Regions from separate parts of the Lysinibacillus sp. NPDC058147 genome, predicted to be linked through region 3. Evidence: a T-box and tRNA genes for the amino acid it is inferred to sense, from the RefSeq annotation. Region 3 holds a T-box; the other regions hold tRNA genes.
The links. The T-box of region 3 lies ahead of argS (arginine--tRNA ligase). A T-box ahead of a tRNA ligase gene usually reads a tRNA of that ligase, here a tRNA-Arg.
Positions count from the first base shown of each region.

Region 1: it encodes a tRNA-Arg, which carries the amino acid that the T-box ahead of argS (arginine--tRNA ligase) is inferred to sense. The anticodon was not compared.
Region 2: it encodes a tRNA-Arg, which carries the amino acid that the T-box ahead of argS (arginine--tRNA ligase) is inferred to sense. The anticodon was not compared.

Region 1 covers NZ_JBHVUJ010000005.1:127,460-137,579, forward strand. The annotation lists gene ACFVT8_RS16080 (tetratricopeptide repeat protein) at 1-581, shown strand, start outside; gene trxB (thioredoxin-disulfide reductase) at 682-1,626, shown strand; gene ACFVT8_RS16090 (hypothetical protein) at 1,746-2,192, shown strand; gene ACFVT8_RS16095 (NUDIX hydrolase) at 2,519-2,986, shown strand; gene rapZ (RNase adapter RapZ) at 2,996-3,889, shown strand; gene ACFVT8_RS16105 (gluconeogenesis factor YvcK family protein) at 3,894-4,877, shown strand; gene whiA (DNA-binding protein WhiA) at 4,943-5,890, shown strand; gene ACFVT8_RS16115 (HPr family phosphocarrier protein) at 6,005-6,262, shown strand; gene ACFVT8_RS16120 (hypothetical protein) at 6,458-6,934, opposite strand; gene clpP (ATP-dependent Clp endopeptidase proteolytic subunit ClpP) at 6,977-7,558, opposite strand; tRNA gene ACFVT8_RS16130 (tRNA-Arg) at 8,299-8,373, shown strand; gene ACFVT8_RS16135 (basic amino acid ABC transporter substrate-binding protein) at 8,876-9,670, shown strand; gene ACFVT8_RS16140 (amino acid ABC transporter permease) at 9,911-10,120, shown strand, end outside.
Region 2 covers NZ_JBHVUJ010000001.1:283,812-293,931, reverse strand. The annotation lists gene ACFVT8_RS01415 (SH3 domain-containing protein) at 1-1,048, opposite strand, end outside; gene ACFVT8_RS01410 (hypothetical protein) at 1,020-1,331, opposite strand; gene ACFVT8_RS01405 (hypothetical protein) at 1,341-1,703, opposite strand; tRNA gene ACFVT8_RS01400 (tRNA-Arg) at 1,869-1,942, opposite strand; partial or broken gene ACFVT8_RS01395 (SDR family oxidoreductase) at 2,191-2,817, shown strand; gene ACFVT8_RS01390 (hypothetical protein) at 3,099-3,764, shown strand; gene ACFVT8_RS01385 (YqjF family protein) at 3,767-4,465, opposite strand; gene ACFVT8_RS01380 (DUF2639 domain-containing protein) at 4,527-4,700, opposite strand; partial or broken gene ACFVT8_RS01375 (hypothetical protein) at 5,443-5,674, shown strand; gene ACFVT8_RS01370 (DinB family protein) at 5,732-6,202, shown strand; gene ACFVT8_RS01365 (IS110 family RNA-guided transposase) at 6,351-7,586, opposite strand; gene ACFVT8_RS01360 (CPBP family intramembrane glutamic endopeptidase) at 7,927-8,745, shown strand; gene ACFVT8_RS01355 (magnetosome magnetite crystal formation protein family) at 9,072-9,404, shown strand; gene ACFVT8_RS01350 (MerR family transcriptional regulator) at 9,452-10,120, shown strand, end outside.
Region 3 covers NZ_JBHVUJ010000002.1:397,087-407,206, forward strand. The annotation lists gene ACFVT8_RS07315 (VOC family protein) at 1-144, shown strand, start outside; gene recQ (DNA helicase RecQ) at 208-1,983, opposite strand; gene ACFVT8_RS07325 (TcaA NTF2-like domain-containing protein) at 1,992-3,152, opposite strand; gene ACFVT8_RS07330 (MarR family winged helix-turn-helix transcriptional regulator) at 3,563-4,111, shown strand; gene ACFVT8_RS07335 (alpha/beta fold hydrolase) at 4,115-5,107, shown strand; gene ACFVT8_RS07340 (MFS transporter) at 5,227-6,399, opposite strand; gene argS (arginine--tRNA ligase) at 6,571-8,250, opposite strand; T-box leader at 8,296-8,516, opposite strand; gene ACFVT8_RS07350 (excalibur calcium-binding domain-containing protein) at 9,082-9,936, opposite strand.

The sequences.
Region 1 (10,120 bases), on a different contig from region 3:
AGCTAGATCCCGATAAAGAAGGCTTCGAACCTTGGCGTCAAGAAGAAAACACGTATTCACTGGATGCATTAGAACATGACCGTGATTATATTGTAGATAAGCTAGAGAGCGATTACACAAGTGAACGCATATATGGCTTATTTTTACTAAGCTGTACAGCACATAAGCAGGAAATTATTGCGCACCCAAAATGGATAGACGTTGAACAATTCAATGCGTATGAAAAGCTATTCCTAGCTTATGCACTAGGACATCAATTTGATATGAAAAACAAAGTAGAGGCTAGTTTTATACGAGCAGTAAGTGTGCCAGAAATATTACTAGAACAGTATGGCAAGCTTACAACATTAATTGCACCAATGTTCCAAATGTGGTTTGTGCTTTGTGAGCAAGCATTGATGAACAATTATCGTTTTACAAATCCAGCGGCTATTGCAGGAGCAAATGATTATTTATTCCGTTCTTCCCGAATGCTCAAGGTTACAAAAAAAGAGATAGCTCAGCAATACGGAGTATCAGTGTCTACCTTATCAAAGTATATTGAAGAAATTTTGAAGTTTTTACCAGAAACTCATAATTAGACCGTGAGCAACATAGTTGATTAACTTTTTACTTTCACATACGATGAACATACTAACATTATTATAAAAAAGTAAAAAATCTGTTTAGGGGGAAGTATTTATGTCAGAAGAAAAAATTTATGATGTAGTAATAATTGGTGCAGGTCCGGCGGGAATGACTGCAGCTGTTTATACATCACGTGCCAACCTTTCAACTTTAATGATTGAACGTGGTATCCCTGGCGGACAAATGGCAAATACAGAAGAAGTAGAAAACTATCCAGGATTTGATACAATTTTAGGGCCTGAGCTTTCTACAAAAATGTTCGATCACGCTAAGAAATTTGGTGCAGAATATGCATATGGTGATGTCACTGAAATTATTGATGGTGAAGAATATAAAACAATAAAATCAGGTACTAAAGAATATAAAACACGAGCAATTATTCTATCTACAGGTGCGGAGTATAAAAAAATGGGCGTGCCTGGCGAAAAAGAACTTGGTGGCCGTGGTGTCAGCTATTGTGCAGTATGTGATGGTGCATTCTTCAAGCAAAAAAATCTTGTAGTCGTAGGTGGCGGAGATTCTGCTGTTGAAGAAGGCGTTTATTTAACTCGCTTTGCTGATAAAGTAACAATTGTGCACCGTCGTGATAAATTACGTGCACAAAAAATTCTTCAAGATCGTGCCTTTGCTAACGAAAAAATTGATTTCATTTGGAATTCAACAGTCAAAGAAATTAATGAGGCTAACGGTAAAGTTGGAAGTGTAACATTACAATCAACTGTAGATGGTACAGAATCTGATTTTGCTACTGATGGCGTATTTGTCTACATTGGTATGCTACCGTTAACAAAACCATTTGAGTCTCTAGGTATTTTAAATGACGCTGGTTATATTTTGACAAATGATAATATGGAAACAACAGTGCCAGGAATCTTCGCAGCTGGAGATGTACGTGAAAAATCACTTCGTCAAATCGTTACAGCAACAGGTGACGGAAGTATTGCAGCACAAGCAGTACAGCACTATGTGGAAGAATTATTAGAAAAAATTAATGCTTAAAGTGGAGCAATCCTAAAATTTGCTTTTGATTGGCTCATCACCAAAAGTTGTGGATGACATTTGTTAAAACGTATACTACTATGTTAACAAGTTGATTGGAGTGGAGGCTGGGCGACTCCTTGGGGATTAGCAATAGAGGAACGAAGGCTAAAACCATCACATCCTGTGATAACGCCTTCGTGACCAACATCGTGCTGTTGCTGTCGCTACGTTGCACTACGCTTTCGCACAGACAAAAACACTTTGCTGCCGCTACGTTTAGCACTACGCTTTCGCGCAAAAAACATCTGTTGGCCCAGGCGGCTCATCGGACGCCCCCAGGAAGCTCTGCTTTGCGCGAAAGCGAAGCGTCAGCGGCAATTGTTTTATCTGTGCGAAAGCGAAGCGTCAGCGGCAATTGTTTTATCTGCGCGAAAGTGAAGCGTCAGCGGCAATTGTTTTATCTGCGCGAAAGCGAAGCGTCAGCGGCAATTGTTTTATCTGCGCGAAAGCGAAGCGTCAGCGGCAAAGCTCCCAGCCGGAACGGAAATCGACCCCACATTATGGTGATGATTTTCTTTGATTAGTTTTTAAGGAAAAAAATACAATTTTAATACGGTCTTAATATAGTTGTAACTTGAATGACATATAAAAGGTGTAATATATAAAGTGTAATTAGCAATCCCCCTTTTATTTTGTTGAGTAGGTTGTTTCCGCCAAATAAGGTGGAGCAGCCTATTTTTGTTGTAAACGGAAATTTTTATGACGGAGTTTCATATGTTTGAGTAGAGGCTAATAACAGTATCGATGAAGTTAAAATTGCAAATGCTCCTAAAGTTTAGAATTGAGGACAAACCTTGTTCGGTCTTGCTATAATAAAAGGTAGAATGCAAAAGAGATTAGAGGTGTGCCTATGCAAAGAATTGCAAATTTAATAGCCGTAAAAGACGGTCAAGTGTTATTACTTCAGAAGCCGAGACGTGGCTGGTACGTAGCCCCTGGCGGTAAAATGGAGAGCGGTGAGTCAATTTATGAGGCTGCTGTACGTGAGTTTCAAGAAGAAACAAATGTCACACCAATAAATGCTCATCTAAAGGGTGTTTATACGATGGTTATTAAAGAAAATAATGAGGTAGTTGACGAATGGATGCTATATACATTTGTTGCAAAGGATATTGAAGGAGTACCATTTGAAGAAACTAGAGAAGGCAAACTTGCATGGCACCCAGTAGAGGATTTGAAACATTTGCCAATGGCTGAAGGTGATCGAACAAACTTACAATTTGCTATCTCACAATCAGGCATTCAGTATGGTACATTCGAATACACAACTGATTTTGAATTACTTCATGAGAAAATACAAATATCATTCGAACAATAAAGGAGCTGCATGACAGTGGTGGTTGAAGGCCCAAAAGGTACACATGAATTGGTTATTATTACAGGAATGTCTGGAGCTGGGAAAACAGTAGCTATTCAGAGCTTTGAGGATTTAGGGTATTACTGTATTGATAATTTACCACCAGCGTTACTCACAACATTTTTAACCCTACTAAGGGATTCGGGTAAAAATATTACACGTATAGCGGCTGTCATGGATATGCGTGGTGGCGACTTTTTTGATTCTCTTATTGGCGCCCTCGATCATATACTTAAAGAAGGCGATATCGTTGCACGAATTTTATTTTTAGATGCAGATGATGCAACTTTAGTTAGACGTTATAAAGAAACAAGACGTGCACATCCATTAGCTGTAAATGGTTTGCCATTAGATGGCATTAAACAAGAACGTAAGCTTTTATCAGAAGTAAAGGGTCGCGCTAAATTTGTCTATAATACATCTAATATGAAGCCTAAAGGGCTACGTGAAAAAATAGCTAAAGAATTTGCCAGTGATGCTGATAATATTTTCTCAGTGAATATTATGTCTTTTGGATTTAAGCATGGTATGCCGATTGATGCCGACTTAGTATTTGATGTCCGTTTTTTAAAAAACCCATATTATGTAGAAGAGTTACGCCATAAAACGGGTTTACAAACTGAGGTATCTTCTTATGTTCTGGCACTTGATGATACGCAAACACTCATTCAAAAACTAACAGATTTGTTTGAATTTATGATTCCGCTCTATAGACAAGAGGGCAAATCACAACTTGTCATTGCTTTTGGATGTACTGGCGGACAGCATCGTTCGGTAACGTTAGCAGAATATTTCGGGGCATATTTAGCTGGAAAGGAAAACACTGTTATTACGCATCGTGACATCAATCGTAGAAAGGATTGAGTGAATGGGAAAGAAGCGAACAAAGCTTGTTGTAATTGGGGGTGGTACAGGGCTTTCTACATTATTACGAGGGCTTAAGCACCACCCATTTGATATTACTGCAATTGTGACAGTAGCAGATGATGGTGGTTCTTCAGGGCGCTTACGAGATGACTATGATATTCCACCACCTGGTGATGTGCGCAACGTGATTGCGGCGTTATCAGATGTCGAACCGCTTGTAGAGCAAATGTTTCAATATCGATTTTCAGCATCGGAAGATTTACGTGGTCATTCATTGGGTAATTTAATGCTGACTGCTTTAACAGATATTACTGGGGACTTTAACCATGCTATAAGTGAAATGGGCAAGGTATTAAAGGTTCATGGTCGTGTTATACCAGCAGCAAATAAAAAGATAAATTTACATGCAGAGCTTGAGGATGGCTCAATCATTGAAGGTGAATCTAAAATTCCTATGGCTAAAGAACGAATTAGCCGAGTTTTTTTAGTGCCTGGAAATGTGAAACCGTTACCAGAAGCTATTCGAGCAATCAATCGTGCTGACTATATATTAATTGGTCCGGGAAGTTTATATACAAGCATTATTCCAAATCTTCTTGTAAAAGAAATTGGGCAAGCTGTTGTTAAGGCTAGAGGAAGAAAAATTTACGTTTGTAATTTAATGACTCAAAAAGGTGAAACCATTTCCTATACAGCAGGTGATCATGTTAAAGCTATATACAAGCATGTAGGTGACTCTTTCATCGATTCAATATTGGTGAATGATGTAAAACTCCCTCATCCTGTAAAAGAGCTTTATAAAGAAGAGTGTGCCGAGCCTGTAACATTTGACGTTGCAAAGCTAGAAAGTATGGGATTAGAAGTTATTAAACGGGATATTGCCACGATCCGCCCAGATGGGACGGTTCGTCACAATGCGGCAAACGTTGCAAAATGGCTTGTAGATTACGCGAATATCTATGAACAAGAAGTTAATGAATTATAAAGTATTTATTGTATATGATAAGATGAACATATACATAGAACAAAAGGTTGAAAGGAGGGCGTGATATGTCTTTTGCTTCTGAAACGAAAAAGGAATTAACTCAAATAGAAGCGGACAATCATTGTATGAAAGCAGAAGTATCTGCCCTAATTCGTATGAATGGTTCATTATCCTTTGCTAATAAACAGCTAAGCTTAGACGTACAAACTGAAAACGCTGCAATCGCAAGAAGACTTTATACGATTATGAAAAAACTGTATCCGTATAATGTCGAGTTACTTGTTAGAAAAAAGATGCGTTTGAAAAAAAATAACGTATACATTTGCCGTGTAAGAGAAGGTGCGCGTGAGCTACTAATTGATTTAGAAATCATCTCAGACGACTTTCAATTTAATCATACTATTTCTCGGGAGCTCATTAAAAAGAGTGGTCAAAAAAGAGCGTATTTACGAGGCGCATTTTTAGCGGGTGGCTCTGTCAACAATCCAGAAACATCAGCCTACCATTTAGAAATTTATTCATTATATAAAGAGCACGGCGAGGCTTTAATGGATTTGATGAATGAATTTGAGCTAAATGCAAAAACAATTGAACGAAAAAAAGGCTTTGTTACTTATTTAAAAGAAGCAGAAAAAATTTCTGATTTCCTTAATATTGTTGGAGCTCATCGAGCAATGATGAAGTTCGAAGACGTTCGCATATTGAGAGACATGAGAAATAGTGTTAATCGCATAGTTAACTGTGAAACAGCGAACTTAAATAAAACAATAGGTGCAGCATTACGTCAGGTAGAGAATATCCGATTTATTGAAAATTCAATAGGACTAGATCAATTGCCAGAAAAACTTCGTGAAATTGCCCGATTACGAGTAGAATATCAAGATGTAACGCTAAAAGAACTTGGCGAAATGGTATCAAGTGGGACAGTTAGTAAATCAGGTGTCAATCATCGATTACGGAAAATCGATGAGATTGCCGATGCATTAAGAAACGGAGAAAAAATTGGTGGTTGAATTTTCATACTTTTCAGGTATGAATGTCATGCGTAATCGCATATTGTTCTTTTGCTAGTAAGTAAGGTAAGATAAAAATAATAAGATGAACGGTAGTAAAGGGGAGTTTTAAGAATGACCGAGAGAAGAGTCCATGTAAAATTAAAATTAGGACTACAAGCTAGACAAGCAGCATTATTTGTCCAAGAAGCAAATCGTTTTAGTGCCGATATCTTTCTTGAGAAAGATGAGAAAAAAGTAAATGCTAAATCCATTATGGGCGTTATGAGCTTAGCCATTGCAAAAGGAACAGAGGTCGTACTTAGTGGCGATGGCAACGATGCTGAGCAAGCGGTTACAGCATTAGCAACACTAATCGAAAAAGAAGATTAAAAACCTATGATGCAAAGACTGTCCAAACTGTAAAACTTACATGTTGGGCAGTTTTTTTGCGCTTTTGCACAGAATATATAGGTCCTGGAAGAAGGGCGGAGGGAGCGACGGAAAGAAAAAGCCAAGGTCGTGGATAGAAAAGCCAAAATGATGGATATAAAAGCGAAACATGGATAGAGGAGCCAAAAACGTGGATTAAAACGCCAAAATGATGGATAGAGTAACCGAAATCGTGGATAGAACCATCAAAATGATGGATAGAAGAGCTAAAACGACGGAAAGAAGAGTCAGAGCGACGGAAGGAAGAGTCGCAGCGGCGGAAAAAAGAGCCAGAGCGACGGAAAGAATAGTCGAAGTGACGGAAAGAAAAGCCTGCGACGGAAGGAAGAGTCGGAGCGACGGAAGGAAGAGTCGAAGCGGCGGAAGAAAGAGTCGAAGCGACGGAAAGAAAAGTCTGCGACGGAAGGAAGAGTCGCAGCGGCGGAAAAAAGAGCCAGAGCGACGGAAAGAATAGTCGAAGTGACGGAAAGAAAAGCCAAGGTTGTGGATAGAAACGCCAAAATGATGGATAGAGGAGCCAAAAACGTGGATAGCCCCACCCAAAACGTGGATAGAACCATTCAAAGTAAAGAATAGCCCCATCAAACCATACATAAATTTGATGTCGAACAAAAAAAGACATCTCAGAAATAAATCTGGGATGCCTTTAATTTATTATTTACGATCCATAATTTGGTCGATTAAGCCGTATTCTTTTGCACGCTCAGCAGTCATGAAGTTATCGCGGTCTGTATCTCTTGCAATGACTTCAAGTGGTTGACCAGTGCGTTCTGATAAAATACCATTTAATTTTTCACGTAAGAATAAAATACGTTTTGCAGCGATTTCGATTTCAGTTGCCTGACCTTGTGCACCGCCAAGAGGTTGGTGAATCATTACTTCAGCATTCGGTAATGCGAAACGTTTACCAGGTTCACCAGCAGCAAGTAGGAAAGCACCCATAGATGCTGCCATTCCAATACAAATTGTTTGTACTTGTGGTTTGATAATTTGCATTGTGTCATAAATTGCCATACCAGCAGTGATAGATCCACCTGGTGAGTTAATGTAAAGAAAGATATCTTTGTCTGGATCTTCTGCTTGTAGGAATAGAAGTTGAGCAACAATTGAGTTAGCAACGTTGTCGTCAATTGCGCTTCCTAATAGGATAATACGGTCTTTTAGTAGTCGTGAATAGATGTCATATGCACGTTCACCACGACTTGTTTGTTCAATAACTGTAGGAATTAAATTCATGTTAAATCCTCCTTAAAAAACTAAATTCGATTACTTTTGCTGAAAACTTCCTTTGTATTTCAGCTGTAACCTTATCATACACATTATAGTCAGGGAAGGTCAAATATTAACCCTGTTAAAGTGAAATAAATTAAATCCATTTTGCCCTGACGTAATTGTAGCTGCCGCGTCGCTTTCGCCCAGAAAACGTTTGATGCTGCCACGTCACTTTCGCTCAGAAAACGTTTGATGCTGCCACGTCACTTTCGCCCAGAAAACATTTGGTGCTGCCGCGTCGCTTTCGCCCAGAAAACGTTTGATGCTGCCGCGTCACTTTCGCCCAGAAAACGTTTGGTGCTGCCGCTTCGCTTTCGCCCAGAAAACGTTTGATGCTGCCACGTCGCTTTCGCCCAGAAAACATTTTGCCGCAGACGTTCTTATTCACGCAAAAAAAGAATGACGCTGAAACTTCACTCTTGCGCGTCTAGTTTTTGCGGAATGTCCGCACAATTCAAATCCGTGACATTGCTGGAGTATTATCATATTTCTGTAGGTATTTTGACGCTTGCTGAGTGCAGAAAAAAAAAGTTAAATTGTTTTGCATTCTATAGTTGAATTATGGGCAATACGTTTGTATAATTGATAAGGTCACATAAGTTAAAGTACAGTACACTATTTTGTCAGGTATGCTTCAAATGAGGGTTATCTACATCATGCTTTTCGTAAAGCCTAGGGTGAGTACTTTTTTTTTGTGTTCAATTGCCCTCGTGGTGTAATGGATAACACGTAAGATTCCGGTTCTTGCACTGGGGGTTCGATTCCCTCCGAGGGCGCCATTTTACTGATTATTTGATATACTTTTTAAACTCAATTCTCCTAATAAGTAGTTTAGCAGCCTGCTTAGTGGGGAAAAGAGAGGGTAAATAATGGGAATCTTGCCTAGTAGGAATTATTCCCACATTTGTTCCTTTCAAACCTTCAAAAAAGCAACAACTCCAAATTATTTTTTAGTGAACATACCGTACGTGAAGACTAGTTATACTAGTCGGAAAAAAGAATCCTATCTGAGGGGATTCTTTTTTTTTTTGCAAAAAAACCCTTTAGCATCGATTGTGAATGTATAAATATTCATAATTGGTGCTATTTTCTTTTTAAAATACCGTTTTATTCTAGATAAACCAAATGGGATAAATTTTTATGAAAAAACAATTACTTTTATGCAAAATGTTATTGTCTAAAGAGAATAATGTCACTATAATTGACCTAATAGTCTAATATTTCCGAATAAATAAAAATATTAATTATTTTCGGGAAATAATTGAATTAGGGGGAGTAGCTATGAAAAGAAGTTTATCTATGTTACTGGTAGTCGTAGCAGCATTTGTGCTAGTTCTAGCGGGTTGTGGCGCAAAAGACAAGACATCGTCCGGTAGCGCGCCATCTGAAGATGGAAATGGTAAGAAAGTTTATAAGGTAGGAACAGAAGCGACATTTGCACCGTTCGAATCGCTTGACGATAAAGGAAATATTGTAGGATTGGATTTTGATATTTTGCAGGCGATTGCAGATGAAATGGACTTTAAAGTGGAGTGGCAAAATATTGGCTGGGAGCCTGTCTTCCAAACTGTTAAAAATGGGGAAACAGATATCGGTGCAGCAGGGATCTCTATTAATGATAAGCGTAAGGAAACGTTTGACTTTACAGAGCCGTATTATGAATCTCAATTATTAATCGTTGTAAAAGAAAATTCCAAGATTAAATCATTAGCTGATTTAAAGGATAAAAAGATTTCAGTACAAATTAATGCTACTGGTCATGAAGCTGCGAAAAAGCTACAAGGTGATTCAAGTCCAAATATTATGGCGTTTGAAAATCAGCCGGTTGCTATCAAAGAAATGCTGAATGGTAACGTGGATGCTACGATTGGTGATAATGCGGTAGTTTATGAATATATTAAAGCTCATCCAACAGAGAAGCTTAAAGTAATCGAAGATGATGCATTTGAAAAAGAATACTATGGATTTATGGTTCAGAAAGGAAATACAGAACTTTTAAACAAATTAAATGAAGGTCTGAAAAAAATAAAAGAGAACGGTAAATATAAAGAAATTACAGGTAAAGAACTTAAGTAATAAGCGACTACATGATGGGGCTGTCCTAAAATAAATAAAGAAATTTCATATATTAATATAAGGTGAAAATCCGCGTAGACTCTCCTACGTGAAAAAAGAGGACGAGACCCATCAGGGTGATAAAACTGATTTTGCGACAGGAGCACACTGATGCGGATTTTTACTATTTACAAATATGCTAGTTTTCTTAATTTTTAGGCAGCTCCCATTTAATTTTTAAAGGGGAAGTGGGGTTTTCGGATGGACATCTTTGACTTACGCTGGGACATAGTCTGGAACTACCGAGATATGTTTATACGGGGTATTGGTGTGACGCTAATTTTAACACTTAGTGGTTATTTTGGCGGAATTCTTTTAGGACTATTTTTAGGACTTGGAAAATTATCAACGAGAAAATGGGTTTATTGGCCATGTAAACTATATGTAGATTTATTCCGTGGCACTCCAATG
Region 2 (10,120 bases), on a different contig from region 3:
AGTATTGGTTTGCATTGTAATCAGCAAACTTTGATACATCAACGTTGCCCGTTGTGGGCAGTGTTACTGGAGGTGTTGGTGTTGGCGTTGGTGTTGGCGTTGGTGTTGAAGCTGAGTAGTTTAAATAACTTGATGCTACATACCCCTTTGTCCCGTCACTTCTTTTCACAGGATACCAAACAAAATGGTTTTTCTTCGTTGATACTTCTTCATATTCAAAAGGACCCGTAATGGTAACAATTTCGCCTTCACGTAAAGTACCCATAGAAGGACTATCAATAGAAGGTCTTGTTCTAAATTTTACATTAGTTGTTGTTGCACTAACTTTTTGATTTGTTTCAAAAAAATACTTTGATTTATTTAATGGTAAATCAAAATCATAGTTCATCTCAGAAAATTTAATATTTTCCCTGCTGTTAGAGTCATATTGAAAATCTTCGCGTGAAAAAGGCAGCTCTGTTAAGTCTATTAATTCCAATTTCTCAATAATTTGGAGAATTCTTTCTTGATAGGCATTTGTATTTCTTACATCAGTTGCTTGGACAATTGGACTATTTACTGGCTTAGTACCGTTATAAGCCATGATAGCGAAGTACCAATGTTCCAGTACATCTCTTTCACCACCGTTGATGCTAGGTAAATCCTTCCGCTTAAACATATTATCTAGAGTCTCTACACCAGCTTGAATATTATAGACAATATCGCTTTTTAGTCTATCTTGATTGTAGCCTGCTTTATTTGTAATTTGCATAATGCCAATTCCCTTATCAGCTGTCACAATCGCTTCACCATTCATATCGAAATGACGCCAATTTCCACTTTCACCTTCCGCTATTGCCTTCACAATTTCAGGAGGAACATCATAATTCAGTGCTGTTTCGGTTAACAAACAGTTCATTGTGGAAAAATCAGGGTTTACTTTCGATGCCGAATTATAATCACATGTATTTGCAATATTATTAGCTAATACATTTTTATCTATATTTATAGATAGAGAGAGGGCACCAATGGCAATAACACTAATCAATGGTTTCAATATCTTTTTCATATCTGAATATTACACTTCCTTTCATATTATTTAAAGTTAAAAGATTCAGATATATGTTATCATAAACCCAATATTTGAGATAGGGGTAATAGTCAATGTTTCTTTCATTCAACAGTATAGATTGATAAATGGTAACTATAACATATATTGTAATATCGATTGTTGGATTTTTACCTTTTTGTGAAATAGGTAAGCTTCCTAAAGTCCATGGAAACAAGCCCAAGCCAAATCTATCAACTCTTACAGGCTCGTTAAAACAACCCTTTCTAATTTTAGCAACCAAAATACACTACTAGATGTATAATGGTTCAAGCTCAGCCAACCATTGATGAAACTTACCTAAGAATGATTTCAAAACCTTTAGACGTGTAAGCTTTGTTTGATTCACTACCTGCATACTATCAAGCGTGTCTACTGTGATTTCTTCCAAATAGGTAACCCCTGTACTTTTTGAGAAATTCATCAGAATTGTATTGTAATCTTTGATAGTTCGAGGACGATAACCGCTCACCTCCATTTGATTAACTATAGTTCCTAGTGCTTCTGGAAAAGACTTGTAGCGAGCTGTGACAATCTTTTCTTCTTTGATAGAAGAGGTAAGCTCCTTAGTTGTCAATGTGAAGTCTACATCAAATAATCCCGACTTTTTGGTCATAAAAAAATCTTCCATAAAATTGAATTGGAAGTTGATTTCAGTACTATATTCACGTAATTTTCAGGGTAATAAAAAAGGGATTCTGCATCAGTGACCGAAGCCCCGACCGAATCCCTAGTTTCTCACAAATCCAATTGTATCAATGGTTTGTGACTGCTTTATAGACGTCCCAGGAGGGATTCGAACCCCCGACCGACGGCTTAGAAGGCCGTTGCTCTATCCTGCTGAGCTACTGAGACATGATGTTATTTTTTATGTAGTCCATATAAGGACAATATTTATTATATGTGCTTTATATCATAATGTCAACATTAATTTAACTATGAAGGCAAGGTTTGCCTCAATATTAATATTATATGATTTCCTGTACCCCATTATGCCCTCCTCATCTCTATTTTTGCTAAAATAATGAAATGCAAAAAACTGGCGGAAGCTATCAGAGTAACTGGCAGTGCGCAAGGGATTAGCAAAGGTATTGTACTTGCGTATGCACGAAATGGCCAATGTTGTTATTGCTGATGTAAATAAAGTATTAGGGCTGCAATTAGAAAAAGATTTACTTGTGCAAGGATATTCTGTTCTTTTTGCTCAAACAGATGTTAAGAAAGAACAGGAAATAGATTCTTTAATGCCAAAAGCAGTAGAGCATTTTGATACTATCCATATTTTAATAAATAATGCGGGGAAATTTCAACATAAATCTCTTGTGCAAGCACAAAGCCGATTCCGACGCAATTATGCCGAGGCATAATTGATCGAGTGTCTTTTTGTGTTCAAGGGAGGCTGCAAAATTTATGCGAGCTAATGTCCATGATGGCTCAATCGTTTCTATGGCCTCTACACGTGCTAGATGTCTGAGCACCATACTGAAGCCTATGTAGCAACAAAATGCGGTATCGTTGCATTAACACATGCTTTAGCGCGTTCTTTAAGTCCAGATAATATAACGGTTAATTGTATTTCGCCTGGTTGGATTGAAACAGGTGATTATGAACAGCTCCGTAAAATTGATCACGAGCAGCATTTATCGGGGCGTGTAGGCGTATCTGAAGACACTGCACAGGCTTGCTTATATTTAACTTCATTCAGCAGGTGTCCAAAACCCGCTGAATGAAGTTAAAGCCTCCGGCGGATGTCACGGAATCGGAAAGGAGTTCTTTGTGCAAGCACAAAGTCGATTCTGGACACAATTATGCCAAGGCATAATTAATCTAGTCCCACAAAAAATTTCGTCATAGGCATTAATCTAACAGTTGATGGTGGGATGACTAAAAAAATGATGTATGAAGAATAGCCATATCCATATTTACTCCTTTCAATAAATTGTTCTTTCATATATGGAAATACATCAGAGTATTCTACATTAAGAAGAAAATTAGAAGGAGTGGAAATACATTGTACCCGTATTCAAATGTATTTTTCGCAAGTCCCTTAAGCACGCTCTATACAGGCTCTTACACAAACTATACTGCACCTGTTCGCCATTTTTTACGGCCGCAGAAAGATTATCGTCGCTGTATCAGTAAGGCTGAATCGGATTTTATGGCAATGAATCGAATATTATGGATGGAGCATGTCAATTGGACGAGGATGACGATTATAAGTATTGTCTTTGGCTTACCTGATTTGCCCTTTGTGCAAGAACGACTGTTACAAAATGCCACGGACTTAGGCAATTGTCTACGTCCATTTTACGGTGACCAGATTGCTGATCGTTACGCTGAGCTAATTAAAGAACATCTTCTTATTGCTGCGCAGTTAGTAACTGCAGCTGCCAAAGGAGATACAGCAACAGCGGATGCAAAGGAAAAGGAATGGTATCGGAATGCTGATGACATTGCAATATTTTTGAATCAAATTAATCCATACTTGAGTGTTGAGGAAGTACAAAAAATGTTCTACACACATTTAGCTTTAACAAAAAAAGAAGCCGTGACTATGATCCAGAAAAACTATCAAGAGGATATTCAAGTTTTTGATGACATTGAAGCAGAGGCACTTGCTATGTCGGATATGATTGCAAGCGCCATTGTAATGCAATTTGGTCATCTTTTTTATTAACGTTAATGGTTTTTTATGTTTTCCAAAATTGGTAAAAAAATTTTAGCCTCTTTACTCTTCGAATAATGAGCAATAGGTTGAATGCCTTGTATAGATTCCTTCACAAATGGAGCTAGTGTGTTGCTTTCAATGTTTATATGGACTCGTTGTAGCTGCCATGGCATATGATCTATATCTATGCGAACTAGAGAACTCTTCCACTTTGACCAAGAATGATAACGTTCCACTAACCATTTATCAAAGGTAGAACTGCTTATTTCACTGGCAATCGGTTGATAAGAAATTTTCAACCTTTCATCCAGTGAACCGTGATATAAACTTGTAAAAGAAAAATTGTTCTCTTTTTGTTTTAAAGCTATTTTTGAATGACGATATGATAAACTGCCCATTGTTGCTAGTTGTACAATAAAACGATTCGTAACATCTGAATTAAAGAAATAGACTCCTTTCATGCCGTTATATGTTACATATGTCCGGACATTAAGTTGCAAATGAAAACCTACTCCTGGTAATGGTGGTAGAAATCTTAGTCGTTGTCCTCTTACTTTAAAAAGGACAGCACTAAGCCAAGCGTTATTTTCATAGAGATCCAGTTGCAACTCTTGCGGAATGTACTGCTCTAAATCCTTAGGTGAAACTGGCCAATGTAGAAACAACACATCTTGCCATATTTGCGTTAAAATCCACTGTTTACTCCACATAAAATAACTCCTTTCTGTAGTTAAATTCTTTCCTACAAAGGAGCTATTCAAACGAAAATGGCTATTTTTGTTCTGAATCTAATGTTTCTTTTTCAACATATTGGTAATATAAATTGCGTAATTCGGATTCTTTATAATTGCCTAGATGACTTTTATATTGTGGATGCACCAAAATACCATGATCCCGAAGTTGCTTCACAAACCAACCTTTTGAATACTTATGCACTTTACACATTCCCTTCACTGCTATTCATAACATAGCGTATGCTCAGGAATTTATGTAGTGACTTTTTTTCAAAATAAAAAAAACGAAGAGTTTATTTATATAAGGGTATAGGCATAGAGGATAATTAGTCATATTAGAGGCTGATTACCCTCTTTTTATATGTATTCAATTGTAGAACAGCGAAGCTTATTAAACAATCGCGCCCTATTGTTGAAGATCATAAAATATAAAAAGTGACGTACTGCATACATACGTTGTAATGAAGTAAACTATATTATTAAAAGCACAAATGATGTTGTGCTGTTTGACTCTTCAATAGGAGTTGGATAATTACAGAATATTAGGTAGGAATTATTAAGAAAAGAAGGAGAGATACGATGTACGATCAAGTCGCGATTTTTATTTTTAGAGCCCTGTTAATTCTAACGGTTTTAGTTGTTGTGATTGGAGTCCCACTTGGGGATACACTGTTTAGAAAAAAATAAGACTGCATCCAAATGTTTTATTAAAAGTCAAGATTTTAAGTGATGCACTTAATGTATCAGCATCCTTTATACAATGTGTAACATTATAATAAGTTATTTTAAAGCTGAACAAAACACAAAAATTAGTTCAGCTTTTATTTGTGTTTAAAGGAATGATATGAAAGTATAATTTAAGATAGATGTTAAATTCTTCAACTAACGGCGCAGTTTAGTTGAACAAGAGATGCTATACTATACACATTATTACCAGTAAAGATGGTGAACTAATGGGACAAGTGCTAAAAGAAATGTTGTCTCCGAGTAATCAATATAAAGTTCAAATTATTAAGCGTAAGGATGGTCTTTTTACCACAGAGTTATATATGTGGCAGGGAGACTGGGATATGAGTATTGGAGTCCTATAAAAAAGGATTGTCTTTGATTGAGACGGAGAAAGGTGCAGTGACGTTAGCCATTGACCATTTAAGAGAATATTCTGGTGAGATTATCACTCCTTAATTACTTCACTAACGGTACAGTTTAGTTGAATAGGGGGTTGATGTAAAGGAGGATAAAATGAATATATATTGTAAGAGTGCATTACATCAAATTAAAGTCGCTGTAACGACAATTGTTGAAATGATAGAAAAGTTAACAGAAAATGACTTGCAAAAAAGGCCTACACCTAATAAGCAGTCCATAGGAGAGCTGTTAGAACATATTGCTATAATTTGTGAAGCTGATTCGCTTATTTCGGACGGGGCATCTCAAGACTCGATGAACAAATTTTATTCAAGTGTTTCATATAAAAGTCTAAATGGGATTAGAGAAGCATTGATAAAAAATCATCAATTTTTAGAAGATAAATTTATGAATTTCACAGAAGTCGAACTTCAAGTGGAAGTTACTTCTTTTTGGGGTGTTACATACTCACGATATGAATGGTTGTTAGAGATTGTAGCTCACATTTATCATCACAGAGGGCAATTACACTCTATGCTTATTCATTGTTATGGAATAGACCCAAAAGTTCCATTGTTTGAATAGAACTTTACTATTGAACTAAACCAGCTAATAGATTGTCAATAAAAATCTTTTAAATTATAAAACACTTCATGCTATACTAAAAAGCGCAACCCAAATAACCCTCCGAATTAAATTTGGAAGGTTTTTGTTGTATTTGAAAATGCTGTCACTACGTGGTTTCTTGGAATGGTGTTTTCGTTTTTAAAATCGCATAAATCCAATGTAAAAGCTTATTTGCACAAGCAATAATGGCTACTTTATATGGCTTTCCTTCCTCACGTTTTAAATCGTAGAAGGCTCGTAATCGCTTATTTCGTGCGATAGTTTCAGGTGTTGTTTTCTTTTTCCGACTATCTCGAATAGAACAACGAACAGCTGTATAAAGCATGTGGCGAAGCCTAGCCGAGCCGCGTTTAGTAATGTGATTTTTCGTGCCTTTAAAGCGACCTGATTCAAACACACTGGGATCTAGTCCTGCAAATGCTACTAACTTTTTCGGATGATTAAACCGATCAATTTCTCCGATTTCTGAAATAATCGTTGCAGCGATTTTTTCACCAATACCGGGAATTGATTGGAGTAATTCATATTCTTCAAGTTGTGCCGCTAACTCATCAATCTCACGCTCCAACGTAGAAAGTTGTTGGTGGTACACTTGAAGTAAATCAATATACATATTCAAGCTGACTAGAAGACTTTGATAAAGAGTTGATTGAAATGGATTGCGTTCTGCAGCTCCGATTAATTTTTCCGATCTTTCGAGTGCCCAATTAAACGAACGTGCTTTGCAATGTGTATCAATGAATTGTGCGATCTCTTCTACACCTGCTTCTTTGACTGATTCAGAAGTAGGGTAAGCTTGTAAAGTTTTTATGGAAATCTCAGCGTATAAATCGCCAAAAACTCCTTTGTACTCAGGGAATATTTGATCTAATACGGCTTGAAATTGAAGCTTTGTTTGAATCATAATTCCTGTCATATTTTCATGTTGCCTTGTTAGATGCCGAAGGTTTAATAACTGTACACCACGCTTTTTCTGAGGCGCTAAATCCTCTTTGTAATACAGTTCGCCTAAGTGATAAGCATCAATGGCATCTGTTTTGGTTTTTCGCAAGCTAGAACTTTTTGCTCGGTAAGATATCAGTGGATTTACGATAATGACCATGTATTCTCTTGCTTCTAAAAACTGTACAACTGGGGCATGATAGTGACCCGTTGATTCCAAAACAACAGGTGGCTTCATTCCTGTTTGACGCTCTAAATCTAATAAATAAGAGTGTAACTCTTCCAATCCATCCACCGTATGATCAACTTTCACGCTGCTTTTATAGGGCATTTTTTTATCCAAGAACATTTGAACCTGACTTTCACCTTTTGCGACATCCAGACCAACTACTGGATTCATAGTTTATCTCCTCCCAAGGTGGTATTGACCGGTAACCTCTATCTAGCTTGTTATTCATATCTTGCTTGTTATACGAGATCGTAATGTCCCAACCAGCCTAATCATGTGTTAACAAGTAGAGGGCGAACAGTTTAGTTGTCGGGATCAAGTCCCACGGGTGCTTCCGTTCGACCCCGGCTACTATCAATCTATAAATTGAATAAAAAATAGTCAACCAGATTACTCTGGCTGACCTTATAATACGAACGGGGTGCTTTAGTTGAACAAGAATTAAACAACCTTATTATTGATTTTTGTCTACAAACACATTTAAATGATTAAAATGTGAGGTGAAGAAATCGTGACACACAAAAAAATCACAGTACAATTTACGATGCTGACATTTTGCATAGCCTATCTTGTGTCAGGTGCTTTGATTGCCCTGGGGCAATTTGGTTATTCGGTTCACAATTGGGTTCACTCGTTACAGCAATTCGGAATGAATATCCCTTTTGCAATCTATATTTTGTCGCCCGCTATTGCTTCATATATCGTTCTGAAGAAAAATAACAAAATAGTAGGTTTCAAGGAATGGTTGAGAACTGTTTTTTATGCCAAAAATAGCATATCTCTCTATTTGTTCGTTGTTGCAGGACTTGCACTGTATTTTGTGATACATATTGCAGTTTCTGGCCACACGGAAATGGTGCTTCCATTTTATGCGTTCTTCCTTTCCCTGCCTGGTAATCTTATTATCGGTGGCTTAGAGGAAGCTGGCTGGATGTACATATTGCAGCCTGAGCTTGACAAAAAATACGGTTTTGTTTTGTCTTCTGTTTTAGTTGGAATCATTTGGATTTTATGGCATATCCCTCTCTTCTTCATTCCGGGGACGAATCACGGAGAGGGACTCGTTAACTTTTGGATGTTTGCAGTTCAACTCATTGCGTTTCGGTTTTTCAACGGGGCAATCTACAAAATATCAGGAAAAGGCCATGTGTTTATGTGCGTATTATTCCACACCATGTTCAATGCGACATCCCCCATCTTCGGCACCATGACTATGACTTGGGTAGGAACCATTGCCGCAAATGCTGTAATTGTTCTTGTTTCAATTGTAACTGTTGTGATATACGACAAAAAGAACAGCCCCACAGTATCTAACAGGGGCGCAAATTAACCTATATCTCCCCTTTCTGAAAGAAATGTGATAGCATCAATGTGTAAGATTGTGAAATGTTGTACTTAAAGTAACGGGTGCTTTTCTTGAAGATTGAGTTGCATATGCAGTTCTTTTTTCTTTATTGAACTAACGGTGCAGAATAATTTAATAAGCTACATTAATGATTCTCCAATGTAGAGATAGTATTACTAAAACTGTTAAATAAGGATTTTTAAATTAAATAAACTTTTGTACTTGAATCTCTAGTAGCGTCACCTTTTATGATGAATTTAGTTACCAAATTAAACGGTAGCCAATAATTTATGCCACTGGAGGTAGGACGATTGAAAAAGGAAAGTTTATTTAACAGAGTGCTAGCAAGTTTAATGCATTTATTCTCACTTTTATTAACTTTTATTTTACCAATTTTAGTATATTTGGTATCAAAGGGTAGGAATGATTATTTTGCCCATCACGCAAAAGAAGGGATGAATCTTCATTTTACTTTTTTTCCGATTTTACTAATATTAACTTTTGTATCTAAAAAAATAAATATGGTTTCTATTCTATCTTTTTCACTTATTATTCTAGAAACGATATTAATTTTAATTGCCACTATTTATACTTTAAAAGGAAAAAGGTTTTCTTACCCAGTTATTAGATATTTTAAGGTATAGAAGATATCTTCTACTTTCTAAACGAAAAGCTTTTCAGTGAGGTGATGATGTTGAATAAAAGTATATTTACTATAGGAGAATTTGTACAGAAGTCTGGTGTTAGCATCAGAACTCTTCGATATTATGACAGTATAGATTTATTGAAACCAAGCGATTATACAGATGGGGGACATAGATTATATACAAAAGAAGATTTAACTCTATTACAAAAAATTAAAGCTCTACAGTTTTTAGGTCTTTCGCTAAAAGATATTAAAAATATGCTGGAAGAACATACTGTTGAAGGTGAAATTTTAATAAAATCTTTAACTTATCAAAAGAAGTTATTTGAAGCGAAAAAACTTGAGATTGCCAATACTATATCTGATTTAAATCATCTCATTGAAACAACAGAAGGTGTAGAAATCGTTAATGTTAATGTGTTTTGCTCAATGCTTCAAAAATTAATATTTGAAGAAGATAATGAGAAGTGGCTTAAAGAAAACTTTTCTAAGGATATAAATGATCCATTGTTGAATATCACTAAACAGGAAGAAATTGATTTAGACAAAAAATGGAATACAGTACTTACCAAAGTAAAACAATTAAGTTTTACTAAAGCAGAACCTTCCTCAAAAGAGGCACAAGAAACTATAGAAATACTCCTAAAACTAATGGATGAAACTGCAAAAGGAAAATTAGATTCAATTAAAGAAAAGTTGCCATATACAGAACCA
Region 3 (10,120 bases):
CAAGTACATGACATAAACGAGATGATTAAGCATCTTGAACATATTGGTGTACCTCTTGAAAAGAAAAAAGAGATTAGTGAATATGGAAAGTTTATTTGGATTAAAGATCCTGATGGTCGACTGGTCGAACTTTGGGAGAAATAGCGGGTGTAATACTTTGCAAATATAAAGGAAGTGCCTAATTCTTTAAGCACTTCCCTTTTTCCTTTAGATTGATGTTGTATTCAAAAAAGACTGTAGAGCATCAAAGAAACGCTCACCGTATTTTTCAAATTTCACTTCACCGATTCCACTTACATGACGTAAGTCTTCTAGCTCTGTCGGCTTTTTGTCACACAAATCACGCAATGTTTTATCAGAGAACACAACAAATGGTGGTACCTTTTCCTCATCTGCAATTTCTTTACGCAGTACTCGTAAATGCTCAAATAGCGGATCATTGTCTACAAGCATACGCACAGTAACAGCTTCTTTTCGCATGACCTGTCGATTCCCCATTAAAACTTCTTTACCTTCCTCTGGTACATATATGGTCGGAAACGTGCCGTGTTTAACAGCAAGTAAACCTTCAGCAATTAAAAACTCAATAAAGTTTGAGACATCCTTTGAGGAATATTGACCTTTTAAAATGCCATAGGTAGACAGCCTTGCAAAGCCAAATTCCGAGACCTTTTGATTTTTGGAGCCAATTAATACTTGCGCTACCATTGTCTTACCAAATTTTTGTCCCATCCTTACTACACAAGCTAAGACCTTTTGAGCATCTACTGTCACATCTTTAACTTCTCGTCCATCATTACAATTACTACAACGGCTACAAGGAGCCCCTGCTTCGTCGTCAAAATACGTTAAGATAGCATTTTGTAAGCATCCTTCAGTATGACAATAATCAACCATCGTTTGCAGTTTTGCTAATTCCTGCGCAATGCGTGTTTCATCTTGCGTCTGCTCTATTAAAAAGCGCTGTGTTTGAACATCACCAGATGCATACAACAAAATACAGGCACTTGGCAAGCCGTCACGCCCTGCACGTCCCGCTTCTTGATAATAGCTCTCCATATTGCGCGGCATTTGATAATGAATGACAAAGCGTACATTACTTTTATCAATTCCCATTCCAAATGCATTGGTAGCAACCATAATGCGCGCCTCGTCTTTTAAAAATCGCTCCTGCTCAGACATACGCATGTCCTCTGACAGTCCAGCATGGTATTTTGCCACAGCTTCGCCCGAGCGACTTAAAAGCTCATAGATAGCGTCTACAGCCTTTCGTGTCGCAGCATAAATAATACCCGCTTCATTTTTATTTTTCACTAAATAGTTTTTAATATAGCGCTCTTTGTTTTCACCAATTAACACAGAGAAAGCTAAATTATCGCGCGAAAAGCCGGTAATCACCGTCGATTGCTCATCAATTCCCAATAATTGTCTAATATCATCACAAACAGCTGGTGTCGCTGTTGCAGTCAATGCTAAGACAGTTGGCTTTTGTGGCCATAAAGTAAATAATTTTTGGATTGCTCGGTAACTTGGTCTAAAATCATGCCCCCACTGGGAAATACAGTGTGCTTCATCCACAGCAAGTAAAGGTACTGATAAATTCGATAGTACTTGTAAAAATGTTGCACTCTCTAATCGCTCAGGAGCAATATATAGAAGCTTTAAATAACCTGCACTCGCTAACTGCATCGTTTCATTCACTTCTTGCACGGTTAAGGTACTATTAATATACGCGGCCGGAATATTCGCCGCACGTAAAGCTTCTACCTGATCTTGCATAAGAGAAATTAAAGGAGATATGACGACTGTGAGGCCATCTAGCATGAGTGCTGGGATCTGATAGCAAATGGATTTGCCTCCGCCAGTTGGCATCACACAAAGACTTGATTGACCTCGTAATGTTTGTTCAATAATTGGTGCCTGTCCATTGCGAAATGAATCATAGCCAAAATGATGTTGTAGCATTTGTCTTGCTTGCTCCATCCAACTTTTCACTCCTCGGTTGTTAGACGAATAAGTTTATACTCGCCCTGTTCATTTTTATTAATTTCATATACCATCATAGAGTTCGCTAGTGCCTCTTGACCGGCTGAATTAGTTAGGACATATTCTGTTATAGCACGAACTACAATATTTTGTCCTTCCATACTGATGTTTTTAATCGTCGTATCATAAAAACGTATTTTCGCTTGTTTGGATGCATAATTCGCTACCATATTATCCAGTGTGCTTTGTAATTCGTCTGTTCCTATAAAAGGCTTCATGACACTAGCATCATGAATGTCAACAGCCCCTTTTAAATGTTTATAAAATGTATCTAAAAACAGCTTTACCTCATCCACATTATAAGCAAAAATATTCTTGCCGTATCGATCGATAGCTTGCTGGACTGCTTCTTTATCGCCCGGTTCTATATAAGGAGATAAGTTTTTCGATTGAGCTAGTCGATCACTTGTCTTCATATTACCCTCGATCCATTCATCCAATAACTCAGCAATCTCTTTAAATGGCAATATAAATGGCTGTGATCCACCATTTTGCTTGCGTTTAAAATAGATGCCTACAAGTTCACCATTTTCTGCTTCTAGAACGGGGCTTCCGATAAGTGTATTTTGATCTGCATCTATGTAATAAGCAGCTACTCTGTCACTATATTTTTTAATGATGTGCGGTAAGCTATCAACATAAACAGCTAACTGGTCTAATTCACCGTTATAGACGGTCGGCACCTTTACCGATGCGTTATACGGTACCTCTAAAATGGCCATATTATAAGCTGTAGATATAAAGTGCACATCGGCTTCTTTAAGTTTATCATTATTAAATTGTACGAGCGCAGTTGGTTTTGAAGATACAAGGGCACCATTTGTCACAATATAGAGCTTAGCGTCCTCTTTTTTAACAATAATCCCTGCACCGATTCCGTTTTCCCCAACTACTTTTACTTCTGGTACAATTTTTTCTTGCTGCTTCGTCACAGATTTTTCCGATTTTACATCGGTCTTTTTAGAATGAAACACCTCTGCCAATGTTTCATTTCCACAGCCCGTTAATAATAAAGCTGTTGCTCCAAGAATGAGCATCTTTTTCCGCATACGTTCACCAAAACTTTCTATCAAATCTGCCTTTGCATAAGGCACGATGTTGGTCACTCAAGTATTCTCACAAGATGTGAAGTTCATAGCCTGAGTTCCTCTATGTCAGCGGATATTTTTACACCCGCCAAAACCTAAGCCAGCATTCTTCTCATCACCAATGCTGAATGCAAGTTAAACATCTTTCTTTACTATAATAAACAAGGTTACTATACGTTTCAAGTTTACATAATAATATTATTTAAGATTAAGTGTTATAAAAATATTGCCCTCGCCTTTTTCTCAATCCGTTATACCTATAAAAATCGACTCTTTTTTAGGTTTGCTATGAAAAATGACTTATAATTTGCGGTTAAAATGTTATTTAAAAAAGAAGTCTTCTCATTCATTAATTTTATAGACAATATATTGTCCATTTTGTTATGATGATTTTAGACAATGTATTGTCTAAAAGAAAGGACATCTTTATGAACCAAGACTTATTTCTAATGCAACAAATATATTCAGCCCTTTTTTCTGTTGGCAATAAAATTCAAGTACAATCCGATCAATATTTAGAAAAATTAACATCTAGACAATTTATGGTTATCTTAGCTATTGCCCATTTACCTGAAGATCAAGCATCGTTCAACAATATCGCTAGAAAACTAGGAACGACTAAACAGAATGTAAAACAACTAGTCACTACGATGAAAAACAAAGGATATGTTGAAATTGCCCCTAGCCAGCATGATAAACGTGCGGTCAACACTACGATTACTGAGTTTGGCAAACAAGTTGCGCTAGAGGCAGGAGAAAAAGGGACATATTTTTTAGCGGATCTTTTTAAAAATTTTTCTACTAATGAGCTAGAGACAATGTGGGGTCTATTAAAGAAGCTATATAGTTTTGATGGCGAAGAACAGGATGGTTTTGAAGAGCACAGTAACTTGACAATGGATGAAAACCAAAATGACATTCAGTTGCAAGTTTTAAAGGAGTTTGAAAGACGAAGAAATCAAATAGAGGGAGTATGAGAAATGAAAAATAAATCCGAGAAATTAATTAATATCGAAGAATTTGTCTCGGTTAACGGTGTAAATCATTATTTATTTCATTCAGGTACTAATTATGATAACCCAGTATTACTTTATTTACATGGTGGTCCTGGTAGTGTTGAATCTCTTTTTGCTCATTCTTTTCAAGATAAATTAGAAGAAATTTTTACGATTGTTCATTGGGATCAGCGTGGTGCTGGAAAAACGCTTACTAAAAACCCCGATAAATACCCTACAATTGATGTCATGCTAGAAGATTTATATGGAATTATTCAATTTTTAAAGCAGAAATATAATAAGGAAAAGATCGTTTTACTCGGAAGGTCTTGGGGCTCTATTTTAGGAAGTATATTTATTAAGAAATATCCTGAAGACATTGCTTATTATATTGGCGTTGCACAAGTTGTCTCCTTTCTTGAAAATGAGCGTGTTGCTTATGAAAAAATGAAGGAACAAGTAGTAAAAGCTAATGATATAAAAGCTCTAAAAAAGCTTGATGCTATAGGAGCTTATCCTGGAGAAAAAATAAAATTTGATCGTGAGTTTTTAAAAAAATGTAGGAAAATCCGAAAACTTCAAGGGAAATATGGATTAGCTGGTAAGAGTGACCTTCCTATATTTATGACTGCCTTAAAAAGCCCTATTTTTAAATTATCGGATCTTCTCTCACTTTCAAAAGGACTAAAAGCAAACAGCAAGGTACATGAATTTTTAGAAGACTTTGACCTGACGGCAGACTCCTCAAATTATAAAGTTCCAGTTTATTATATTTTAGGTGAAAATGACTGGCAGGCCCCTTCCATTATTGCCGAAGAATACTTTGCTAAAATTAATGCTCCTCATAAAATATTATTTATCATTCCAAATGCCGGACATAGAATTATGATAGACCAAACCAACTTGTTTTCTGATGCATTATTGCAAATATTTAATATTGAGCAGGAAGCGTCCAGATCTTATAAAAGTTCATCATAAAAAATGAGAACTAAAGAAAAGCCGATTTTTAAAATACAAGGTGAAATCGGCTTTTCTCGTCTCTTATAGTTGTAGATTTGAAATAGAGACATGCTCGTGTATCCGCGCATGTCTCCACATTATTTTTTCTTAAGCATAATTGTAGTAGCTATTATGCCAATCATTAAGATTATAAAAATCATATAAGTAAATGTATGGTTTCCAGTGACATCATAGCAATAGCCTATCAGTATAGGGATAATGGAGCTTATCATAAAGCCACCTGAAAGCACCATAGATGACCAGCTATTTGCCTCCTCATCATTTCTTGCCTCATCCAAGGGTAACAATAAACCAATTGGAAATAAGCCACTTAATACGATACCTATTATGAATACCGCAATCCATAATAAAGTCCCTGAGCCTAACCATAGCAGCAAAAATCCAATCACTCCAAAGATCCCTAAAGAAAAGAGCCAACCAATTCGACTGAACCATTTTTCCATTAGCATAGGAACCAAAATATTCCCAATCATTTGTACAATAGACATAAATGTTAGCATAGAGCTTGCAATCCCAAGAGAAAAGCCTTTAGCCTGTACTATCGGTACTAGCCATGACATTATTGAAAAGAACAAAGATGTTTGGATACCAAAGTAAATTAAAATGATCCAAGCACGGCCATTTTTCCAAGGATTTCGTGCTGCATTTTCTGTCAATGTACCTGTCTCTGGTAGCTCTTGATTTTGTATTGCTAGTAACCATATACAAAGTGCAATGATAGCAAGTATTGCCCAACTACCAAGCGACATCGTCCAGCTCTCATGAAAATGATTATAAAATGTTATGGTTAGTGCCGCACTCAATGTTGCCCCTGTTCCTATTCCAAATGAATAAATACCTACCACGGTTGTAAAACGGGTCGGGAATTTTTTCTTTATATAGGCATTTAAGATGGGCCCAATAAGTGCAATGGCAAATCCCGCAGCAAAGCTTGTGACTACAAGTAGTACATAACTTTCTTTTAAAAAGCGTAGCCCATTTGCTAACGCCAAGATCATTATTAATATCGTAATAGCTGTTTTTGTTCCGAGCTTCCTTTGTATAGGTACTGCAAATGGTGCAAAGAGACCCATACAAAACACCGGAATAGATGTTAAAAAGCTCATTTTAGTATTTGATATATGGAGTGATTCCAAAAGTACATTAAATAATGGTCCTATTCCTGTTACTGCTGGACGCATATTGAGCGCAACGAAGAAAATACTAACAACCACAAGTACCATGGAAACACGCCATTGCTTTTTCTCCATACTTTCTAAAAACCTTCTCTCTATTGATACGGTTAAAAATTCGACTAAATATGTTAGATCTTTGAATTTTCACTATTTCCTTTTACCATTTTTTCTAGTATCGGTCAATTTAATGGCAATTATTAATGAAAAGATGTAGCTAGTATCAAGACTGGATGCAACTTACGATACTTACATTTTTTTTGGCGCTGCAATGCCCAATAATGTTAGCGATTCTTTTAAAACAATGGCTACACAACGACAAAATGCTAATCGTGATGTTCTTTGGTTATCATCGACCAATACTTTATTATGCGCATAATATTTATTAAATTGTCGCGCTAATTGTAAGGCATATTTAGCAATTTGTGATGGATCTGCTTGCTCAAAAGCGTTGGCAATTACATTCGGAAACTGTTCCAGTAATAAAACAACTGGCCATGCTTGCTCCCCTAATGCTTCAAACGCTACTTCGTAACTATGTTCATTTGCTTTTTCCAATAGAGATGAGATACGTGCAAACGTATATTGAATATAAGGCCCTGTTTCCCCTTCGAAATGCATCATATGCTCAATCGAAAACTCAATATCATGAAGACGATCATTTTTTAAATCATTAAAAATAACCGCTCCTACACCAACCTGACGTGCAACGTTCTCTTTATCCGCTAGATTTGGATTTTTTTCCTCGATATTTCGCTTCGCAGTAGCAATCGCTTCTTTTAGTACATCCGCTAATAAAACGATCTTCCCTTTACGCGTCGACATTTTTTTACCGTCTTTTAGAATCATCCCAAAAGGCACATGCTGTAAGTCTTTTGCCCAATCGTATCCCATCTTCTCAATCACGTTAAATAGTTGTTTAAAATGAAGAGATTGTTCATTCCCAACAACATAAAATATTTTTTTAGGGTCATATTGTTGATTACGATAAAAAGCAGCTGCTAAATCACGTGTAGCATACAGCGTAGCTCCGTCTGTTTTCGTAATTAAGCATGGTGGCATATTATCGATTTCAACAACATATGCACCATCAGAATGCAAAAGCAGCTCTTTTTCTTCTAACTCCTTAACAACAGTAGCCATTTTGTCATTGTAGAACGCTTCCCCAGTGAATGAATCAAAGTTAATCCCAAGCAGTTGATAAATGGTCTTGAATTCTTCGAGTGATGCATCTCTAAACCATTGCCAAAGAGCTAACGCTTCTTCATCCCCGTCTTCTAATGCTTTAAATGCGCTACGTGCCTGTTCATTGAGTGTTTCATCCTGCTCCGCTTCTTCATGGAACTTTACATAAATTTTTAACAGTTCCTCTATTGGGGCAGCTTCAATCGTTTTTTGATCTCCCCATTTTCGATAGGCAACAATTAACTTACCAAACTGTGTTCCCCAGTCACCTAAATGATTAATGCGGATTGCTTGATAGCCGTTTTTCTCAGCAATGTTGGCCAAAGCGTTGCCGATTACTGTAGAACGTAAATGGCCCATGGAAAAAGGCTTCGCTATATTAGGTGATGAAAAATCTAAAACTACATTCCCTTTTGACGCCTGTTGAGTCCCATATAAATTTTCTTCTTTTATTATTTGACTAAGCACTTGTTGAGTAATCGTTGGCTGATGGTAAAATATATTGACATATCCACCTACTACTTGAACTTCTTGTATTAAATCACTGCTTAAATTGTTTTTTAGGTCGGATGCGATACTGTTTGGAGATTTTCTTAATTTTTTTGCCAATGTAAAGCAAGGAAATGCCAAATCCCCTAAGTCCAAATTTTTCGGTTTTTCTAGTAAATTTTGAATGTCATTGACAGACAACTCGTTATTTAACGCTACAGCAATGCTTTTAGCGATTTGTGTGTGCATGTTCATTCTCCTTCCTCCTCTCAATTCATAAAAAAAGCCCCCGTCTCTAAATATAGAGACGAGAGCATAATGATCCCGTGGTACCACTCTAGTTGCCATATAAATATGACCACTTTCCATTGTTAACGAGGTGACTCCCCGATGTTCTCTACTATTAATTCGAGAACCTTCTCCAAAGTGCGTTTCATTTATGGCTGCTGCATTAGGCTCACACCATCCCTAATTCGCTTTCCAGCAACTCCATAAACTACTCTCTTTATCATCGAATTTAACTGTAATTTCAAAATATTTTACATGAGCTACCATTTTAAGTCAATAGTCTATTTCTAAATCAAAGTGCAACACTTGAACTTGTTTATGACTATTTAGTTTCTTCCTCTCTTAACTAATTACCAGAAGTTTATTATTATATGCAGTAGTTAACTGTTTCGTTCGATTAGTGTTAAAGTTATTTTCAAATAATCGATGGTTTTAAGATAATAAAAGTAAAAAAAGACCGAATAAATTTCATGTGGTACAAATAAGTAATAACGAGGAAACTGAAGTCATGGTTACAGACAATCGATTTACCGCACCTACACAACCTGGAGTTTATTATTATTCTTATGGCGTTTGATGAATGGATGAAAAGGAAGCGAATATATCTCATGGTGACGCTTTCTATGCCTTCGTTTTAGTAGTTGATTGACCATTCCATTAAATGGCAGGTTATTTTCATTTAAATTTTACTTTTAATGAATAAAAAATTATTCATCAGAAAAACGCAAGAAATCAATGTTTCTAAAATTGATTTCTCGCGCTTTTTAAGGTTTTGACCAGTTATGTCCCAACCTTTTTCTATCTTTCACAAGCCCATCCATCGCCATCACGATCATGCTTTTTTTCATAAGCTGGGTGATCGCTACCTACCCCATTTGGATAATCTTTACGAAGCTCTGTACAATTTTTATATTTTGACTTACTTCCGTTTGAAGGTTTTGATGAGCTACTTGACCCATTACTAGTTTTAGCAAACGGATTTTGAGAAGTTAAATGTGAATCTATTACATAACCTCCGTACAGTGGAGTTGTTACAAATGACCAACCAGCAATTGTAGAATGAACTAAAACTTCATCGTTTTTCAAAAGTTCTCCGACATTATCTCCAGAAGGACTAGCGATATTTCTAACAACAAGACCCTGTGTTAATACATATTTAGTTGTTGGTTTAGATTCACTCATAAAAGTTGTAGTCGCATAACCAATGACATTACCATATTGAACCAATGACCATCCATTTCCAACAGAACCGAAGTCTTTCACAACCATTTTATGTTGTAAAGTCGCAACTGTTTTTCCCTTCAATGATGGTGTTTGTTTCACTACCAAACCACTTTTAGAACTAGCTATCTGAATACCGTACAAAGCATCATCCAGTGCAACATCTTTTATATAGCCTTCTATTATTTTCCCATCACTATTTAGATAGGATATACGTGAAAATGAAACATTATGTCCCTCGCTGATTTGTGTTACAAATGTTCCTTCTTTTACAGTTCCTAATATTTTCGAAGACGCATCGGGTTTTTCATATACTTCTATTGATGAACTTGTAATAACTTTTACTTCTTTAAATGTGCTCGCATCGGCTACCTCTAAATTAAATGCTAAAAGTAACATAATGAATAATGCTGCGATTGTTTTTAGTCTCATTTTATCCTCCAATTATTTATAAACTTGTAATCTTCTTTTTAAGTCTGCTTTAAATAATGTAAAAATACTTATAATTACAACTATATGTATTTCGAAATGAAGTAACTCAGCTATTTTTCACAAGCCAATCCATTTACAATTTTAGTCAGACTTTTATTAAAATTCCCCTCCTTCACATTTATTA